3 regions of the Qipengyuania sp. genome follow, and region 1 is predicted to be linked to each of the others. Evidence: predicted binding sites of a transcription regulator. Region 1 holds the regulator's gene; each other region holds the start of a gene.
The links. The regulator LexA, encoded in region 1, represses DNA repair genes until DNA is damaged. The targets are predictions, from matches to a motif close to GTTCCNCNCTTGTTCT.
Positions count from the first base shown of each region.

Region 1 (6,764 bases):
CCTATGCGGAGAAATATCCCGAACGTGTCAGCGAACTCGTGCTGCGCGGCGTGTTCCTAGCGCGCGAGCAGGAAAAGACTTGGCTCTACGGCTACGGCGCAAGCGAAATCATGGCCGAGCAGTGGGACGAGTTCATCGGCCTCATCCCCGAACCGGAGCGGGGCGATCTCGTGCGCGCTTACTACAATCGACTGACGAGCGAGGACGAGGCCACACGGCTGGCGGCGGCGCGCGAATGGTCGCTGTGGGAAGGCCATGTCGCTACGCTGCTGCCCAACGAATCCCTGCTCGAAAGCTTCGGCGATCCGGCCAAGGCGGTTCCCTTCGCACGGATCTGCGCCAAGTTCTTTCTCGAGGGGTTCTTCCTCGAGGAGAACGAGTTGCTCGGGAAGGTCGGGAGGCTGTCCGGTATTCCCGGAATCATCGTGCAGGGCCGCCATGACATCTGCACTCCGCCAAGTGCTGCCTGGGCTCTGAAAAAGGCCTGGCCCGAAGCCGAGTTGTGGATGGTGGACGACGCCGGACACAGCGCCAGCGAGCCCGGTATCGTCGACGGCCTGGTCCGCGCGACCGACCAGCTGGCCGGCAAGCGGGCGTAACGCCACGTTGACGTTTCGCCTCTCGCAGCTTTCCTTGCTTGAAAGCACGGCGCCAGAGCTTCATTGACGCCACGAATGACCGACACTCGCACCATCCTCGTAATCGACAATTACGACAGCTTCACCTTCAATCTCGTCCACTATCTCATGGAAATGGGCGCGAGTGTGGAGGTGGTGCGCAATGACGCCATTTCGGCGAGTGAGGCGCTGGCCACAGATCACGCGGGCTTTCTGATCTCGCCCGGCCCCTGCACGCCGAACGAGGCGGGGGTCAGCCTCGACCTCGTGGCGGCGTGCGCCGATGCAGGCAAGCCGCTACTCGGCGTGTGTCTCGGCCATCAGTCCATCGGCCAGCATTTCGGTGGGCGGGTCGTCCGTGGCGGGCTGATGCACGGCAAGACGTCACCGGTGACGCATGATGCCAACGGGGTCTTTGCCGGCCTGCCCTCGCCCTTCACGGCGACGCGCTATCATTCGCTGGTGGTCGAGAACATTCCCGATTGCCTCGAAATCAACGCCACCAGCGAGACGCCCGGCCTCGACGGCAGCAGCGTGATGGGCTTTCGCCACAGCGAGCTGCCGATCCACGGCGTCCAGTTCCACCCAGAAAGCATTGCCACCGAGCACGGTCACGCGCTGCTCGCCAACTTCCTCGACATCTGCGGTATCGCCGCCAAGGTCCCGGCATGAAACGACTTCCCGACGCAAAGCAGCACCTTGGCGAGCAGGAGGCCGAAGAGGTCTTTGGCTGGATTCTCGATGGCGAAACGTCAGACGAGGACATCGCGAGGTTTCTCGTCGACATGTCGGCGCGGAGCGAAACCTCTGACGAGATCGCCGGGGCGGCGCGAGCGTTGCGCGCGCGGCTGATCCCGGTCGATGCGCCCGAAGGGACGGTGGATTGTTGCGGCACCGGCGGCGACGGCCATCACACGCTCAATGTGTCGACAGCGGTCAGCCTGGTCGTCGCTGCCTGCGGCGTGCCCGTTGCCAAACACGGCAATCGCGCGGCCAGCAGCAAATCGGGCGCGGCCGACACGCTGGAGGCGCTCGGTCTCGACATGGAAGCGGCGGGAAGAAGCGCCGAGAAGACCCTGGCGGAACTGGGGATTTGTTTCCTTTTCGCCAAGAACCATCATCCGGCGATGGGGCGGATCCAGCCCATTCGCCAGAAATTGGGCGTGCGTACGATCTTCAATCTTATGGGTCCGCTGTCGAACCCTGCCGGTGTGCGTCGCCAGCTCATCGGCATCGCGCGGCCCGCCTATGTGCCGATCTACGCTGCGGCAAAGGCCAAGCTGGGGACCGATCGCACCTTCATCGCATCGGGGGACGAGGGGCTCGACGAGTTGAGCCTCGCGGGCGGCAATGAACTGGCCGATGTTAAGGGCAACGAATTCGAAATGCGTCGGGTGGTCGCGGTTCAGGCCAATCTACCGCACGCACCTGTCGAAGCCATTCGCGGCGGCGATCCGGACCACAATGCGCGCGCGCTGGAGGCACTGCTCAGCGGTACTCCGGGTCCCTATCGCGATGCCGTTCTTTTCAATGCCGCTGCCACGCTGATGGTCGCCGATCGTACCGACGACTGGACCGAAGGTGCCGAGATCGCTGCAGAAGCGCTGGATTCGGGCAAGGCCAAGGCTCTGCTCGGCAACTGGATCGCAATGGCCGCGTGACATGAACAAGCTGGAGGAAATCTGCGCGACCAAGCGCGAGGAAGTGGCTGCACGCAAGGCGCGCCGCTCGCTTGCCGATCTCGAAGCCCTAGCCAAGGAACAAACCGCCCCCCGCGGGTTCCAAGCAGCTCTTTCGCGAGCACAAGCCGAGGGCTTCGGGCTGATCGCAGAGATCAAGAAAGCATCTCCCTCCAAGGGTCTGATACGCAAAGATTTCCGCCCCGCCGACCATGCCCACGCCTATGCAGCGGGCGGCGCTGCGTGCCTCTCTGTGCTGACCGATGCGCCCTATTTCGAGGGGCACGAGGACTATCTGGTCGAAGCCCGCGCGGCCTGCGCCCTGCCCGTCCTGCGCAAGGATTTCATGGTCGATCCGTGGCAGGTCGCCGAAGCCCGGGCAATCGGTGCCGATGCGATCCTGATCATCGTTGCTGCACTCGAGGACGGCGCGATGGTCGAGATCGAAGCGGCGGCGATCGAACACAAGATGGACGTGCTGGTCGAAGTTCACGATCGCACCGAACTAGAGCGTGCAACCTGTCTCCAGTCGCGATTGATCGGGGTGAACAATCGCGATCTCAAGACCTTCACCACCGATCTCGCGAACACCGAAACGCTGGCCGCGATCGCGCCTCACAATGCCCTTCTGGTCGGCGAAAGCGGAATTGCCACCCATGCCGATTGCGAGCGTCTGGCACGCTCGGGAGTGCGCAGTTTCCTCGTCGGAGAAAGCCTGATGCGCCAGGCCGATGTCGAGGCAGCGACGAGAGCGCTGCTTGGCGGTTGAACTCTCCACGCCGGACCGAACCGGGAACAATTGTTCCACCGCAAACCGTTCGAAAATGACGCTATTGCTTGACCTGGCGAATCAGGTTGCTTACTTGTTCCGCATTCGTTCACAGGTTTGTGAACAGGCGAAACGGGAGTGCGCAACATGCTGACCGCCAAGCAGCACGAATTGATCCGCTTCATCCAGCAGCGGCTGGAAGAGACCGGCATTTCGCCGAGTTTCGAGGAGATGAAGGAAGCGCTCGACCTCAAGAGCAAATCGGGCGTTCACCGGTTGATTTCCGCGCTCGAGGAACGCGGCTTCATTCGCCGCCTGCCCAATCGCGCCCGCGCGCTCGAAGTCGTCAAACTGCCCGAGGATGCAGTGATGGGCACGCCGAGGCCTGCTCCGGCGAACGATCCTGTCAGCGCCGCCATGCCCGCGAAAGCCGTCGCGCCTGATCCTGCGAACGACATAATCGACGTACCGCTCCATGGCCGGATTGCCGCCGGCGCGCCGATCGAGGCGATCGAAGGGCAGTCGAGCATGCCGGTTCCTGCCGCCCTGCTCGGCCCCGGCGAACATTATGCGCTCGAGGTCTCGGGCGACTCGATGATCGAGGCGGGCATTTTCGATGGCGATTACGCGCTGGTGAAACGCGCCGACAGCGCACGCGACGGCGAGATCGTAGTGGCACTGGTCGATAATGAGGAAGCGACGCTCAAGTATCTGCGCAAGGATGGTGGACGGGTCGTGCTCGATCCCGCCAATGGCGCTTACGAGCCGCAAGTCTACGAACCGCACCGCGTGCAGGTTCAGGGCAAGCTCGCAGGGCTGCTGCGGCGCTATCACTGACGGGCATTGCCCCGCGGTTCTCAGCGGGCGGATGCGCGCCACCAGCCATGCTCGCCCTCGTCCTGCGCAACGGTTTCGATGCGCGGTGCATCCAGATAGATCGCAGTACCGCCCTCGCGATCGAGGAACCGCCGGTCGGCCTTGAGCCAGCGCGGTTTGCAACTTCGCGGCAGAAAACGGTCGGCGACCACGATATCGGAATTTCGGCAGGCCGCTGCCAAAGCTCGCTCTGCGACGAGATCGCGGTTGCGGGCGACCAGTATCGACCAGTCGCGCCCTTCCCGAGCAATCGACAGCGTGCAGAATTCGGCACTACACTTGCTGCGTGGCCATTGCGATAGCGGGATCGGTACAAGGTCGGTCCCTGCCAGCTCGAGAAGGTTGTCCCGCGCATAACCGCCCTCGCTGTCCCGCAAAACCAGCAAGCGTTCGTCTTCGTTCGCAACGCCGATATCGCGCCCGTCACGGGTAATGAGAATATCGGGCACGGGCGCCGTCGCCATCATTCCTGCAGCGACCGCAACCGGCGCGAGTCCCCAAAGCCGGGCTCCGCCCTGCCAGAAAGCCAGCCAAAGCGCCCCAGCTAAGTAGAGCACCATCGCCCCCATACCGATCCGCGGGGCAAGCTTTACCGAACCCGGCTGCTCGGCAAAGAAGTGCGCGATGGCCAGCAAGAGGTCGAGCGACTGTCCGACGAGCCACCATGCCGGGGCTCCCGCGCCTGCGAGATCGAGGAGCAAGGCCAGCGCTACCAATGGCATGGATACGAAAGTCACCAACGGAATGGCGATCAGGTTGGCCGCCGCGCCGTAGACACCGGCACGATGGAAGTGGAAAAGCACGATCGGCATCAACGCCAGCTCGATCACCAGCCCGGTCAGGAACAATATGGCTGCCCGCCTGCCAAAGCGCCGCACCCAGCTCTCCTCGCGCGGCGCCAGAAAGTCCCTTATCCGCTGGACATTGTGCAACGCTACGATCGCGATCACCGCAGCGAAACTCATCTGGAAGCTCGGCCCGACCAGGGATTCCGGCCACAGCGCGAGCACCACGCCCGCCGCGATCGCGACCATTCGCAATGACAGCGGCTCGCGCCCCAGCGCCAGGGCGACAAGCACCAACAAGGCTCCGATGCAGCTGCGCACGGTCGGAACCTCGGCACCGGTCAGCAGCGTATAGCCGATCCCTGCCAATGCCGCCGCGCCCGCCGCGACCAGGGGCAAGCGCACGCGCAAAGTGAGCCAAGGCCACAGCGCGAGCAACTTGAGTGCGACGAGGTAGGTCGCCGCAATGATTGCGCTGACATGCAAACCGCTGATCGACAGCAGATGCGTCAGCCCGGAATCGCGCATCGCCTCCTCGTCGGCTTCGGGGATCGCGCCGCGGTCGCCGCTGGCCAGTGTCGCGGCGATTGCACCCGAGGTGCCTCCGAGGTTGGCGCGCACATGCGCAGACAGGTGCCGCTGGATCGACGCCAGAGATAACTCCGCCGGCGGTGGCGGCTCCACCAATTCTACCGCGCCCACCACCGAACCGGTTGCCGACAGCCCCTCGAACCAAGCACGCCGCGCGAAATTGTAGGCGCCTGGCACGATCGGCGGCGACGGCGGCATCAGGCGCGCCGCAAGGCGGATACGGGCGCCTTCGCGGAAAATCCTGCGATCCGCATCGACCGGAAGGTTGACGCGATAGGCAACCGCGCGTCCGCTCTCGGCATCGCGCGCCGCAAGGACAAGGCGCACGCGGTCTTCTGCAGGTTGCTCCTCGCGTTCCAGGATGCGGCCATCGATTAGTTCGAAGCGCGGATGGGGTATCGGTTCCGCACCGACCATCGCCGAACGCGCCCAGACCAGGGCGGTCCCTGCTGCCAAGGCCAGCCCGACCGAGAGCGCCGCAGTAAGCGTATAGACGCGGCGCTCGTCGCTCCGCCATGTGGCCAACGCCAGCATCGCCGCGGCGACTCCGCCTGCCATGACCGCCAGCCATTGCCAGGGGGTGCCGAGATAGAACCAGAACCCGATCCCGGCTGCGAAGGCGACCACCAGCCACGGTCCGCGATCGAATTCCGCAGCGGCGAGAAATGCCTCGAAACGCCGCGCAAAACTGGACAAGAGAGCGCTCATGCGCCAAGGGCGCGGCACCATATTGCGGGCCTCGTCGCCCGCCTCCCCCATCGGTATCGAAGGCGTCCCCCGTGTCGCCATGCAAGTGTTTGAAAGGAAGCGAGAGACAATGGCAAGCGTTAGTGGCAGCAAGACCCGGCAGGTCGTCACCCGCTTCGCTCCCTCGCCGACCGGCTACCTCCATATCGGCGGGGCGCGAACGGCGTTGTTCAACTGGCTCTATGCGCGGCATCATGGCGGCCGCGCGTTGCTGCGGATCGAGGACACAGACCGTAAGCGCAGCACCCCCGATGCGATCGAAAAGATTATCGACGGGCTCGACTGGCTGGGCCTCGATTTTGACGAGGCACCGGTGTTTCAGTCCGACCGCGCCGAACGCCATGCCGAAGTCGCACATAAGTTGCTCGAGGCGGGCCATGCCTATAGATGTTTTGCCACGCCCGAGGAACTCGAGGAGATGCGCGCCCAGCAACGCGCGAACAAGCAGCCGATGCGCTACGACCGGCGCTGGCGCGACCGCGACGAGAGCGAAGCGCCCGACGGCGCGCCCTTCGTGATCCGGCTGAAGGTGCCGACCGAAGGTGAGACGACGATCGAGGACGCCGTTCAGGGCAAGGTCACGGTAAACAACGCCGAGATCGACGATTACGTCCTGCTCCGCGCCGATGGAACGCCGACCTACATGCTCGCCGTTGTGGTCGACGATCACGACATGGGCGTCACCCATATCATCCGCGGC
Region 1 is NZ_OZ255844.1:2,695,642-2,702,405, forward strand. It holds gene pip (prolyl aminopeptidase) at 1-599, shown strand, start outside; gene ACQY4G_RS13200 (anthranilate synthase component II) at 675-1,289, shown strand; gene trpD (anthranilate phosphoribosyltransferase) at 1,286-2,278, shown strand; gene trpC (indole-3-glycerol phosphate synthase TrpC) at 2,280-3,065, shown strand; gene lexA (transcriptional repressor LexA) at 3,213-3,902, shown strand; gene ACQY4G_RS13220 (ComEC/Rec2 family competence protein) at 3,923-6,106, opposite strand; gene gltX (glutamate--tRNA ligase) at 6,135-6,764, shown strand, end outside.

Region 2 (6,764 bases), 230 kb from region 1:
ATATCAGGCGCGGCTTCCTTGCCGACCTGCCACGCCAAAGGGTCCCGACGCGGTTCGTCGAACGCCCGCATGGTAAATGTGTCGATGCTGGCGATATTGTCGGCGTGTCCGACCGCGGCAGTAGGCTCGTGATGTATATGCGCAACCAGCAGATGATTACCGCCGAACTCGAGAAGGCCTGCAGCCCGCGAGATTTCTATCTCGGTTTTTATGTCGAGCGCAATGAAGACGGGAAGCTGTGTGTCGATCGCGACCGGTTATTGTCGCGAGCGGGGGCGAAGTGCCGGATATCCAATCTCAGCCGGCTTGTGGCAGTGAGTGACGAACGCTGAAGCGGCCCACGCGCCGATTTCTTGACTTTTGGGGTATTTCCGGCGAAGGGCGCCGCTGCCGATGCTGCGAAGACGCAGATTTGTGTCGGCCAATGTTCCAGGGACAGTTTCGAACCGCATGACTTTCGCCGATCTCGGCCTTTCCGAAGACTTGCTCAAGGCAGTAAGCGAAGCCGGCTATACCGAGCCGACCGACATCCAGCGCGAAGCGATTCCGCCGGTGCTCATGATGAAGGACATCATCGGCATCGCGCAGACGGGAACCGGCAAGACCGCGAGTTTCGTCCTGCCGATGATCGACATCATGGCCAGCGGACGCCGCCGGGCGCTGATGCCGCGCTCGCTCATTCTCGCCCCGACCCGGGAACTGGCGGCGCAGGTGGCCGAGAATTTCGAGAAGTACGGCAAGAACCACGATCTCAAGCTCGCGCTGCTCATCGGCGGTGTGCAGATGGGCGACCAGGTCAAGGCGCTGAACGAGGGTGTCGATGTCCTGATCGCGACGCCGGGTCGCCTGATGGACCTGTTCGAGCGCGGCAAGATCCTCCTCAACGGCTGCGAACTGCTCGTCATCGACGAGGCCGACCGGATGCTCGATATGGGCTTTATTCCGGACATCGAGTTCATCTGCTCGAAACTGCCGGAATCGCGCCAGACCATGCTGTTCTCGGCCACGATGCCGCCGCCGATCGAGAAGCTGGCGAAGAAGTTCCTCGACAATCCCAAGCGGATCGAAGTCAGTCGCCGCGCTTCGACGAACGAAAACATCACGGCCTTCAAGGTGCCGGTAAAGGCCCGCCAGAAGCGCGAGACACTGCGCTGGTTGCTGGAAAACGATCACATCGAAACGGCGATTGTCTTCGCCAACCGCAAAACGACTGTGCGCGAGCTCAATAAGAGTCTGCAAAGCTACGGTTTTCGCAGCAGCGAGATCCATGGCGATATGGACCAGTCCAGCCGGATCAAGGAACTCGAACGGTTCAAGGCGGGCGAGGTCAACATTCTCGTAGCTAGCGACGTCGCGGCGCGCGGGCTCGACATCAAGGGCGTCAGCCACGTCTTCAATTTCGACACGCCGTGGCATCCGGACGATTATGTCCACCGCATCGGCCGGACGGGCAGGGCAGGGGCCAAGGGTCGCGCCTTCACCTTTGTCGCCGATGAAGATGCCGAAGCAATCGGGAATGTCGAGAAGCTTACCGGCGCCGAGATCAAGGTCTTCGGCAAGGAGGACGTACGGGTCGATTTGGTCGAGAAAGCTGCCGAAGCTGAAGCCGAAGACAAAGCCGACGAAAAGCCCAAGCGCAGCCGCAAGAAGCACAGCGAAGATTCTGCGGGCGAAAAGCCCGCGCGCAAGGCCAAGGCCGACCGCGCACCGCGGCGAAAACGGGACGAGGACGAGGCTCCTGTCGCACCGGGCGAATGGAACGGCCCGCGCCCCGGCTTTCTCGACGTCTCGGCAACCTGAGTTCTCCTAGCGGCGGCGGACCGGTTCGCCCGTGTCCGCCGCTGCTAATCCGCCAGCTTCACGAAGCTGTCGAGAACGCGTTTTTCGCCCGCCTTCTCGAATTCGATGGTCAGCTTGTTGCCTTCCTGATCGGTAACGCAGCCATAGCCGAACTTGTCATGGAACACGCGCGCCCCGATGGCGACGTCGCTGCGCGGCTTGGCGGCGAAACTCGCGGCGCTGCGACCGGGTTCGGCCAGCCGCTTGGGCGTGCTGTCGTAACCCGACGATAATGCCCGTTGCCAACCCGGCCCGCGCGCGCCGGAGCGATCAGGGCGATTCGACGAGACATGCGCGAAGGGATCGTCGGTCTCGCTCCAATTCGCCCGCCAGAGCGAGGCCCCGCCGGTCATGGTGGTTTCGCTCTTGATGTGCTCCTCGGGCAGTTCCTCGATGAAGCGGCTGGGGATCGAGCTTGTCCATTGGCCGTAGATGCGCCGGTTCGCGGCGTGTAGGATCGTGCAGCGGCGCTTGGCGCGCGTGATCGCAACATAGGCGAGACGACGTTCTTCCTCGAGGCTGGCGAGCCCGCCTTCGTCGATGGACCGCTGGCTGGGAAAGACGCCTTCTTCCCAGCCGGGCAGGAAGACATGGTCGAATTCGAGGCCCTTGGCCGCATGCATGGTCATGATGGTGACCTTCTCGCCTTCGTCGGCGCGGTCATTGTCCATCACGAGGCTGACATGCTCGAGGAAATCGCCGAGAGACTCATACTCTTCCATCGCGCGGGCAAGCTCCGTGAGGTTCTCCAGCCGCCCGGCGCTCTCGGGGCTGCGGTCCTTCTGCAGCATGTCTTCATAGCCGCTTTCGGCGAGCACTGTGCGCAGCAGTTCGGAAGGCGTGACCTTCTCGGCCATCTCGCGCCAATGGACGAACTGGCCCAGCAGACCGACGAGGCTGTTCTTCGCCCGTGCGGGCAATTCGTCGCTATCGCACAGATCGAGGCTGGCCGCGGCGAGCGGCATCTGCGTCCGACGCGCATGGCGGCGCATGGCCTCGAGCGTTTTAGCGCCGAGACCGCGCTTGGGCTGGTTGTAAATACGTTCGAAGGCGAGGTCGTCGGCGGGCTGGGCGATGGTGCGCAGATAGGCAAGCGCATCGCGAATTTCGGCGCGTTCGTAGAAACGGAAGCCGCCGACGATCCGGTAATTGAGACCGATCTGGATGAAGCGGTCTTCGAATTCGCGGGTCTGGTACTGCGCGCGAACCAGGATCGCGACCTGATCGAGCGGGGCACCTTCAGCCTCGAGCCGCTCGATCTCCTCGCCGACGCGGCGCGCTTCTTCGGGCGCATCCCACACGCCGATGACGCGGACCTTCTCACCCGCCGGAAGTTCGGTCCACAGCGTCTTGCCGAGCCGTTCGCTATTGGCATCGATCAGACCCGAGGCGGCGGCGAGGATCTGCGGGGTGGAGCGATAATTTTGCTCCAGCTTTATCACCGCTGCGCCCGGAAAATCCTTTTCGAACTTGAGGATATTTGCGACTTCTGCGCCGCGCCATGAATAGATCGACTGGTCGTCGTCACCCACCACGCAGATGTTCTTGCGCGTCTGCGCGAGGAGGCGCAGCCACAAATACTGAACCTGGTTGGTGTCCTGATACTCGTCGACGAGGATGTATTTGAAGCGCTGTTGGTACTGTTCCAGCACGTCGCGGTGCTGGCGGAAGATATTGAGCATATGCAGCAGCAGGTCGCCGAAATCGCAGGCATTGAGCGCCTTCAGCCGGTCCTGGTACAGCTTGTAGAACTGCGCGCCCTTGCCATTGGCGTAGGCTTCGTTTTCCACTGCATCGAGATCGCCGGGATTGAGGCCGCGATTCTTCCAGCGATCGATCAACCCGGCGAGCTGGCGCGCGGGCCAGCGTTTCTCGTCGAGGTCGTTTTCCTGGATCAGCTGCTTGAGCAGGCGGAGTTGATCGTCGGTGTCGATGATCGTGTAATTGCTCTCCAGCCCGACCAGCTCGGCATGGCGGCGCAGCATGCGCGCGCCGATCGAATGGAAGGTGCCGAGCCACGGCATGCCTTCGACCGCATCGCCGATATGCCGTCCGACCCGCCCGCGCATCTCGCGTGCGGCCTTGTTGGTGAAGGTTACGCACAGGATTTCGCTCGGCCAGGCGCGGCGGGTCGCGATGAGATGCGCCAGCCGTGCGGTCAGCGCCGCCGTCTTGCCGGTGCCGGCCCCGGCCAGCATCAGCACGGGGCCCTCGGTCGTCAGCACCGCCTCGCGCTGCGGTGCATTGAGGCGGGCCGCGTAGGGCGGAATGTCGCCGGTTTCGGCGGTCTGATCGGGGGATTCGGGAAGAGACATGGAGGCGTGAACAGTTAGGGAACAGGGCGCTCAGACGCAAGGCGACATACGGATACGCAGAAGGCAATCGCTGACAGACAGTCGGAACACAAGGGACCGTCGCCGCGTTGCAAGGCACGTAAATCGCCGAATTCAAGGGAGAATACGATGAAGCCCCTATTTGCAATCGCCGCGGCATCGGGCCTTGCTCTGACTGCCGCACCTGCCTTTGCCGACGATCACGGTACGAAAGCCAATTCACCGGAAGTGGTTGAAACGAACGCCAGGGGCCAAGCCACAAAAGTGCGGATCGATGGCAAGGTCTATGACGTCTGCATGAAAGACGATCAGGACGGCTGCATCAACCCGCGCGCCGCCGGGCTTAAATGGGGCAACCGGCCGCTGAGCTACTGGCCTGGCAAGCCGGCGAGCGAGATCGAAGGCCCCTTGCCGGCCGAAAAACCGGACAGCTAATCTCGGCTTTCCGCCCGCGCTCCCTTCTTACCTGGGTTAGAGCGCGGCGCTTGGAGGGGGCGGGGCTGCCATGGCGGCTCCGCCCCTTTTTGTGCCACCTCTGGAAGAGACCACCCGACGTGAATTTCGAACGACTGACGCCGGAGCGTTCAGAATGCAGGATGTCGGGGCCGGCGCTGGCTTGCGCAGCTATTCCTCCCCACCGATAAGGATAGCACCTGAAGGGAAGGGTCAGGGTCGCGTTCGTCGCGCATGTAGAAATCCGCGGAGGATCACATGCGTAAGACTTTTTGGTATTTCATCGGTGGCCAGCTCGCCACCATATCGATTCCCGTAGTGGCGCAGGATACCGAGCCGGCTCCGCAAGTTCAGCCAGCTCCGCTGCCTACGGAGCCGGGGAACGTGCCGCTCTCGCCCGACCAACAGGCGATTGTCGACACGTGGCCCGCCGAGCGCCAGGCGGAGTTTCTTCGTTGGCCGCCGCAGGTGCAGGCGTATTACTGGGCGCTTCCGCCGCAACGACAGGACATGCTTTGGCAGCTGACCGACCGGGATCGCCTGGCAATCGCGGATATGGACGAGGCCGGGCGGGACGAAGCCTGGGCGATCATCGAGAGTCGCTTGCAGGCAAACCCGATGGCAGATCCGCCTGCCAATGAAAAGCCTAAGCCGGACTAGGCGGGCGAACCGCCCGAGGTCGACGAACCGACGCAATAGGTGGCTCGACAGGTTAGATAGGTTAAGCCGCGTCGGCGGCCAGTTTCAGCAGGCTGAGCTTGGCCTTGCCGACGCGGCGATCCTTGACGATTTCCAGTCCCTTGACGGCGATCTGTTCCTTCGCACCGGTCTCGAGCGCGATCCATGTGGCCTGACCGATCCAGCCGAGCCGCAGCATGCGATCGAGTGCGACCTGTCCCGCTCCCGTATCATAGGGCGGGTCGAGCAGGATCAGGTCGTGCGATTGTTTGGCAGGACCCAGCGACATGACCGATGCCTGCTGCACCGTGGCGCGCGGGCGGGCGTCAAGCGCATCGATATTGGCCCTGATCGCCTTGATCGCCGCGCTTTCCTGTTCGACGAAAAGACACGACGCTGCACCTCGCGATAGCGCTTCGAGACCCAGTGCACCCGAACCCGCAAAGAGATCGAGCACCGAAAGGCCCTCGAAACTGCCCAGACGGCTGGCCAGCATGTTGAACAGCGTCTCGCGCGTCCGGTCGGCAGTCGGCCGCGTCAGTTCGCCTGCGGGTGCGGCAAGTTTGCGCCCCCGCCATTCACCCGCGACGATTCTCACCGGCGTCCTCCGCGGGCCAGTTCGCGCTTGAAGGCCATGACGTCGCCGCGTTTGATTTCGAGTGCCTGCCCGCGCGGAAGATCGCCGATGTGGAACGGGCCATAGCCGATCCGCAGGAGCCGGTTCACTTCCAGCCCGAGATGTTCGAGCACCCGCCGTACTTCGCGGTTCTTGCCCTCGCGCAGGGTCAACTCGATCCAGCGGTTCCTTCCCGAGCCACGTTCCAGATCGGCTTCGATCCGGCCGTAGCGCACACCATCGACCTCGATGCCTTCGATCAGCTTGTCGAGATCTGCCTGCGTCACGTCGCCGAAGGCACGCGCGCGATAGGTGCGCGGAACGCCGCTCGACGGCAGTTCCATCGCGCGCTTCATCTCGCCGTCATTGGTCAGCAGCAGCAGGCCTTCGGTGTTGTAGTCCAGCCGACCCACCGGCATCACGCGCCCTGCATCCTTGGGCAGTGCGTTGCGCAAGGCGGCGTAGATCGTCGTTCGACCCTTGGGGTCGTGTTCGGTGGTCAGCATGCCGGCCGGCTTGTGAAAGGCGAACAGGCGTGTTTCCTCGACCTTACCGACGGGTTTGCCATCGACCGTTACGCCTTTGAGGCTGGTCAACTTCACTGCGGGCGTGTCGAGCACCTTGCCGTCGATCGCTACGCGCCCGTCGGCGATCATGCGTTCGATCTCGCGGCGGCTGGCAACACCTGCACGCGCGAGCAGCTTGGCGATCCGGTCGCCTTCTTCGGGTAGTCGGTTGTCGGCCATGGCCGCGCAGCTAGGCCTTCAGTTGGCAGCCCGCAAGGCCTCTTCGACGGTCTCGTGGTAGCGCCTGATACCGCCTTCCATCGTGCCGAGCGTGAGATG
Region 2 is NZ_OZ255844.1:2,927,613-2,934,376, reverse strand. It holds gene ACQY4G_RS14335 (hypothetical protein) at 1-332, shown strand, start outside; gene ACQY4G_RS14330 (DEAD/DEAH box helicase) at 451-1,800, shown strand; gene ACQY4G_RS14325 (ATP-dependent helicase) at 1,845-4,154, opposite strand; gene ACQY4G_RS14320 (hypothetical protein) at 4,302-4,607, shown strand; gene ACQY4G_RS14315 (hypothetical protein) at 4,884-5,285, shown strand; gene rsmD (16S rRNA (guanine(966)-N(2))-methyltransferase RsmD) at 5,347-5,901, opposite strand; gene ACQY4G_RS14305 (pseudouridine synthase) at 5,898-6,665, opposite strand; gene ACQY4G_RS14300 (aromatic ring-hydroxylating oxygenase subunit alpha) at 6,684-6,764, opposite strand, start outside.
Region 2: the regulator LexA is predicted to act here: its motif matches at 4,162-4,177, upstream of ACQY4G_RS14325 (ATP-dependent helicase).

Region 3 (6,764 bases), 230 kb from region 1:
GACACTGGTGATGCCGAGGCAGTAGCACACGGCGGAATTGGCCGCGCTGCCGCGCCCCTGGCACAGGATGGGCGGGTCGACGCCGGTCCGCGCGAAATCGACGATGTCCTTGATGGTGAGGAAATAGCGCGCAAGCTCGAGCTTGCCGATCAGCGCCAGCTCGCGCTCGAGCGTCTGGCGCACGCTGTCGGGCAAGCCGCCGGGATAGCGCCACTCCGCCCCCTTCCAGGTCTCGCCTTCGAGGAATTGCTGGGGGCTCTGCCCGTCGGGGTAGATTTCCTCGGGATATTCGTAGCGCAGCTCGTCGAGGCTGAAATTGCAGGCATCGGCGACCTCGCGCGTGGCGGCGATGGCGTGCGGCCAGCGCTCGAACAGGCGCACCATGGTCTCGGGCGGCTTGAGATACCGCTCGCCATTGCTGTGGAGCAGGTGCCCTGCGGCGGCGACCGTGGTCTTGTGGCGGATCGCGGTCATCACGTCCTGCAGCGGGCGTTTGTCGGGCGCCGCATAATGCACATCGTTGGTGGCGAGGATGGTGAGGCCATGCGCGTGGGCAAGCGCGTCGAGCCGCTCGATCCTGGCAATGTCGCTGTCGGTGTAGAGGAAGGCCACAGCGATATGGCGCAGTGTGGGGAGCTGAGCGGCAAGATGGGGAAGGATGTCGGCCAGACTTCCGTCCATTGCCACCTTTTCCACGTCACCCCGGCCCCCGAGCCGGGGTCCTGCTTCTTCTGGTTCAGTGCTGGAAGAAAAGCGGGGCCTCGGATCAAGTCCGGGGTGACGGAAGGGGATGATGTTGCTTTCGACTTCGATGGTGAAGCGCTGATCGAGATCGCGCGGCGGGAGGAGGATGAGTTGCACGCCCTCGGCATGCGCGGCCAGCATCGCAAGGCTGATGTCGCAGGCGCCCTTCTCCTGCCATTCGCCGTCGAGCGTGCGCATCCGGCCCGCTGAAATCAGGCGGCAGAGGCGGCCATAGGCGGCGCGATCGGTGGGATAGGCGAGGAAGGCGAGACCCTCGACCGTTTCTATCCTGCAGCCGATAAGCGGCTTCATTTTAAGCGTTTTTGCCTCTGTATGAATGCGCACCACGCCGGCCATGGTGTTGGCATCGGCGATCCCGATCGCGTCATATCCCAGCCTGCGTGCCTGCAGCACGAGATCGACCGCATCCGAAGCCCCGCGCAGGAAGCTGAAGCAGGAGACGAGGCCCAGTTCGACGAACGGGCTGCGCGGTGGCGCATCGATACCGTCCGGGTCGAGCACGATCGTCCGCTTGGGTATCTGGAGGTTGTTTTCGGGCATGGCGGACGGGCCTCGAAGCCGCCGTCATGCCTGCGAAGGCAGGGATCCATCCATCTTTGCGCATCGGCGAAAGCTTGGCTGGACCCTCGCCTTCGCGGGGGTGACGAGGGACATTAAGGGCTTCATGGCGCAGATAGTTCCGCCAGCCGGGCGCGCACCGCGGCGAGATCGGCATCGAAGAGGCGCGCCTGTTCTTCTCGCGCAGGCCCCTCCAGGCGCAGCAGGTAGGAGGGATGCGCGGTGACCCACAATTCGCTGCCGTCCTCCAGCGGGATCGGCGCGCCGCGCACCTTCGAGATGCTCACCGTCTTGCCCAGAATCGCGCGCGCTGCACTCGTACCCATCGCCAGCACCAGATTCGGCTGCACGATCGCGCGCTCGCTTTCGATCCACCAGCGACAAGTGTCGATCTCCTTCGCACCCGGGTTCTGGTGCAGCCGCCTTTTGCCGCGCTGGACATATTTGAAGTGCTTCACCGCATTGGTGACGTAAGATCCGCGCCGGTCGATCCCGGCCTTTTCCAGATGCACATCGAGCAATTGCCCGGCCGGGCCGACGAAGGGGCGCCCCGCCTGATCCTCCTGATCGCCCGGTTGCTCGCCCACGATCATTAGCGCTGCGTCCTGCGGCCCCTCGCCCATCACCGCATGGTTGTCGAGTTGGCCGATGGGGCACTTGCGGCAGGCGTGGATGGCTTTCTCGATCGCTGCCAGCGTGTCGGGCCGTTCCTCGAACTCCAACGCACCTTTCTCAACCATAGCGCTCTCCCGCTTCTGCGCGCCCGCCACCAGCTCGGGGATGAGCGATGCCTCCGGCATGTTCTTCCAGTATTTCCTGGGCATTTCCTTGAGCATCGCGCCGACCTTCAGCCGCGCGGGGTTGAAGATCGAGGCGTAATAGCTGCGCCACAGGTCCTCCATCGGATCGCCGCCGGGCGCATCGCTCCGCTCGGCGGGCGGGCCCTCGGACATGGTCTCACCGTCCCAATGCAGGCTCCCGCGCGGGGTCAGGATCGACCAGCGCATGTTGGCAAAGCGTCGCATGAAGAAACCCGCATTGGCGCGCAGGATATGGTGATCGGGTTCGAACCAGGCCACGTAATGCTCGCCCGCATCGCCATCCTCATCCTCGTTCTCGACCAGGCGGAAGCGGACGAAGGCGCGCATTTTGTGGCTGTCTCGCCGCACGTTCCTGGCGAGGTCTTCCACCCGCCGCACGTCGGGGTCGGCCTTGTCCTCCATGATGCGCGGGGTCGCCTGCAGCCGCCACAGCAGGCGAAAGAGCAGCGCGAAACGTTCGGGCTCGGAATGGAGGATGGCGTTGCGGGCCAGGCTCACGAAGCGCTTGCTCGCGCGGACCTGGCGAGCCTCCTCCGGCGGTACCGGCATGCGCCGCTCCCCGTGCGTAAAGAGATCGCCGCTGCCGCCCGGCTCGACCCAGGCGATACGATCGGGCGGGACCTCGCATTGGACCAGCGCGCGCGCCCGCTCGCGCCAGAAGTCGAAATCGTCCGGTTCGGGCAGGTGCACCACGTAATAGGTGCCGAGCTTGACGTGTTGGAGCGCGGTCATAGCCACCTCCATTCGCCTCGAGCGCAGTCGAGAGGCATTCGGGCAGAGTGTCTCGATTTCGCTCGACACGAACGGAAGGAAAGAACGAACCTCATGCGGCAAACAGCTCCAACTGCTCGGTTTTGGGCGCGAGCAGGCCCCTGAGGTCGGCGCGGTCGGTGATGGTCACGGGCCGCCAGTCGACGGTGCAGACGAAGGGGCGCACCTTGGCGATCGACTGGGTCAGTCTCGCCACATCGTCGAGCCGCAAATTGCGGTGGCGGCGGCTGGCGAGGATCCTGCCCACCGCCTTCACGCCAAGTCCCGGTACGCGCAGCAATTGCTCCTTGCTCGCGCGGTTCACATCGACCGGGAATTGCTCACGAAACTTGAGCGCCCAGGCGAGTTTTGGGTCGATATCGAGCGGCAAATTCCCGTCCGCCTCGGTCGCCTGCATCACCTCGGCCGGTTTGTAGCCATAGAAGCGCATCAGCCAGTCGGACTGGTAGAGCCTGTGTTCGCGGATCAGCGGCGGGCGTTTCAGCGGCAGCACCGCGCTGGCATCAGGGATCGGCGAGAAGGCGCTGTAGTAGACCCGGCGCAAACCGAAGCTGTCGTAAAGCCTGCTGGCCTTGCCGACGATGTCCGCATCGCTCGCCGCATCGGCCCCGACGATCATCTGGGTCGACTGGCCCGCCGGCGCGAAGCGTGGAGCGTGCTTGAATCTTTTGTGCGCGTCTTTCAGCTCGGTAATGTCGCTTTTGACCTTCCCCATCGCGCCTTCGATCTGGCGCGCATCCTTGTCGGGCGCGAGACGGGTAAGCCCGCTGTCGGTCGGCAGTTCGACATTGATCGACACGCGATCGGCATAAAGCCCCGCCTGGTGGACGATCTCTGCATCCGCCTCGGGGATGGTCTTGAGATGGATATAGCCGCGAAAATCGTGCTCTTCCCGCAGGATGCGCGCGACTTCCACCAGCTGTTCCATCGTGTGGTTCGAGCTCTTCACGATGCCCGAGGACAGGAACAGCCCCTCGATATAATTGCGCCGGTAGAAGGCCAATGTGAGGTCGACCACCTCCTGCGGCGTGAACCGCGCGCGCGCCACGTTCGAACTCTTGCGGTTGATGCAGTAGTGGCAATCGAAAATGCAGTGGTTGGTCAGCAGTATCTTGAGCAGGCTGATACAGCGGCCATCGGGCGCATAGGCGTGGCAGATGCCCATCCCCTCGGTCGAGCCGATCCCCTTCCCGCCCATCGAATTGCGCTTGGCCGTGCCCGACGAGGCGCACGATGCATCGTATTTCGCCGCATCGGCGAGAATTTCGAGCTTCTGGAGGATGGTTCGCGCGGACATTCGTTCCTTATATGTTCCGCAGCAGGATTCGCCAATATCAAAAGCTATTCGTTCGACGGGAACCGAAATTCGATTCGCGCGTAAATGCGACGCGGACCGGGCCCCTCTGGCGAGCTTCTGCTCGTGATGTCGGACGTATACTGGGGGGTTAGCCATATTCTCACATGCTGCCCTTCGGTGCCCATCCGGGCGTCAATCAATCCTGAGAAGGGAAAGACATGACCAAGATCTTGCTTACGACTATCCTTGCCGGCAGCTCGCTGGCTCTTGCTGCATGCAGCGAAACGACCACGGAAGCCGGAGACGGCAGTGCAACCGCCGAAACGGCGGCAGCAGCCGACCCCATTACCGAAGCCGAGGTCGAAGCGGCGCAGCAGGCCTGGGGCGAAGGCATCGTGGCCATCGGCCAGACCTACACCGAAGAAGGCGACTATCGCGCCCGCGCGCAGGAACACATCGCCACGCACTATGCCTATGGCGACGACCAGACGATCCTGTTCAAGCCCACGCTGGCTGCGGAGGATCAGTTCCGCGAGAATGACGGCGAGGCGCTCAGCTATTTCGTCGGCACCGAAGGGACCGAAGACGGCGGTTTCGCCATCGCACCCTATACCGGGGTTCGCTGGGAAAATAACGGCACGGTCATTTCCGACAGCGGTGACATGGCCGTGGCGATGGGCAATTACTATTTCACCGGTACCGATGGCAGCGACACGAAGGTGGAATATTCCTTCGCCTATGAGCGCGGCGATGACGGCGAGCTCAAGATCGTGCTCCATCACAGCTCGCTGCCCTACAGCGCGAACTGATCGGAGTTTTTCACGCCAAGGGCCGCTCTTCGGGGCGGCCCTTTCTTTTCGTCTCAGGCACACAATCCCTGCAGGTACCAGTCGGGCGCACCGCCGCGCCCATCACCGATGATACCCTGGCGATAAATCCAGTAGCGCCGCCCTTCCCCATCTTCGATCCGGTAATAATCGCGCAGACGTGCCCCGCCCCGTTCGCGCCACCATTCGGGCGCGATGCGCTCGGGCCCTTCCACCCGCGCAACCTCATGCACCCCGCCGCGCCAGCGAAAGCGCTGAGGATGGCCGTCGGGCGTTGCATAAAGCACCGCGATCTTCTCGGGATTATCGAGCAGCTTGAGCGGCCGCGCATGGAAGGCCAATTGCCCCTGCGAAGCCGGTTCGGGTTCGAGCGGCGGCAGCCAGCGCTGCGCGCGCTCGGGGATATAGCTGGCGAAGGGCACCGGGCGACTGACCGCCTTCGCGCCAAGACGGACCGTCAGCCGGTCGATACAGGCGGCAAGGCTGGTGCCCCGGGTCTCCGCCGCGGTCTCGATATCGCTCTGCTCCAGAGCAAGCGGCTCGGCCCAGCTGGCGCGCAGGCGCAGCATCTCGATCCCGAACCCTGCGTCGATATCGTCGAGACGTGCGGCGAACAGGCGGACGATATGCGCCGGATCGCGCGTGGCGGCGGCCATTTCGAGACGGCGCACCACCACCTCGCCATCGACTCGCCACAGCTGCAGTTCGAGTCGCCGCGCACCCTGCCCCTGCCCTTCGAGTTCGCGCGCCATATCCGCGGCAAGGTCGGCCACCACCCGGTCGAGCAATGCCCGATAGCGGATCGGCTCCAACAGCCGTCGCTGGACCAGCGGCATCTGTTGCGGGACGACGGGCAGCAGCGGCTCGGGCACGCGACCGAGCAGCTGGTCGAGGCGGATCAGGGGATTGGCGGCGGGCGATTTGCGGTTGCGGAACCGCCGCTGGATCGCATCGCGCCCAATGGTGGCGATCTCGCCCATGCGTTTGAGGCCGAGGCGGCGCAGCACCGTGACCACGTCCTCGTCGAGGCGAAGCGCGGCCACGGGCAGGTCGGCCAAGGCCCGCTCGATCGCATCGTGCCCCTCCACGATCGCGGCATCGGGGCCGTAGTGCGCCAGCGCCCAGGCTGCACCGGCGGTAGGCGCGATGGCGGCGCGGATGGACAGTCGGCGCTTGGCGAAGGCCTCGTGGACATCGGCCAGCAGATGTTTCTCGCCACCAAAGAGATGCGGTACCGAAGTCACGTCGACCAGCAGGCCGTCGGGCGCATCGAGCGCCGACCACGGCCCCCAACGCTGCGCCCAGATGGCGAGATCTTCGAGGAAAGTCAGATCGCCCGCCGGATCGGAAGGCGCGGTGGCGATTTCGGGACAAAGCGTGCGCGCATCGGCGAGCATCATGCCCCTACGCGCACCGGCAGCAGCCCCGGCGCGATTGACCGCCTCGATCCGCGGCCCATGCGCGGTATCGCCGATCAGCACGAGCGGCCCGGCATCGAGGGCAGCACCGCTCTCGCCCATCGCCATGCTCCAGCGATCCATCGCCAGCGCGGGAAGCCAGATCGACAGGATGCGGCGGGAACGCGATACGCCCGCAGGCGGCACGCTCACGCCCGGCGCGGCGGGTGTCGCAGGCACAATCCCGCCGTCCAGTCGGCCACCGCTTCGTCGGCCTCGCGCCGGGCCTTGCTCGCGGTGAGAGAGCCCTGCTCCTCAGCCAGCACCC
Region 3 is NZ_OZ255844.1:2,462,954-2,469,717, reverse strand. It holds gene ACQY4G_RS12075 (error-prone DNA polymerase) at 1-1,305, opposite strand, end outside; gene ACQY4G_RS12070 (UdgX family uracil-DNA binding protein) at 1,428-2,876, opposite strand; gene ACQY4G_RS12065 (putative DNA modification/repair radical SAM protein) at 2,968-4,212, opposite strand; gene ACQY4G_RS12060 (phosphoribosyl-AMP cyclohydrolase) at 4,431-5,021, shown strand; gene ACQY4G_RS12055 (Y-family DNA polymerase) at 5,075-6,580, opposite strand; gene ACQY4G_RS12050 (hypothetical protein) at 6,646-6,764, opposite strand, start outside.
Region 3: the regulator LexA is predicted to act here: its motif matches at 4,215-4,230, upstream of ACQY4G_RS12065 (putative DNA modification/repair radical SAM protein).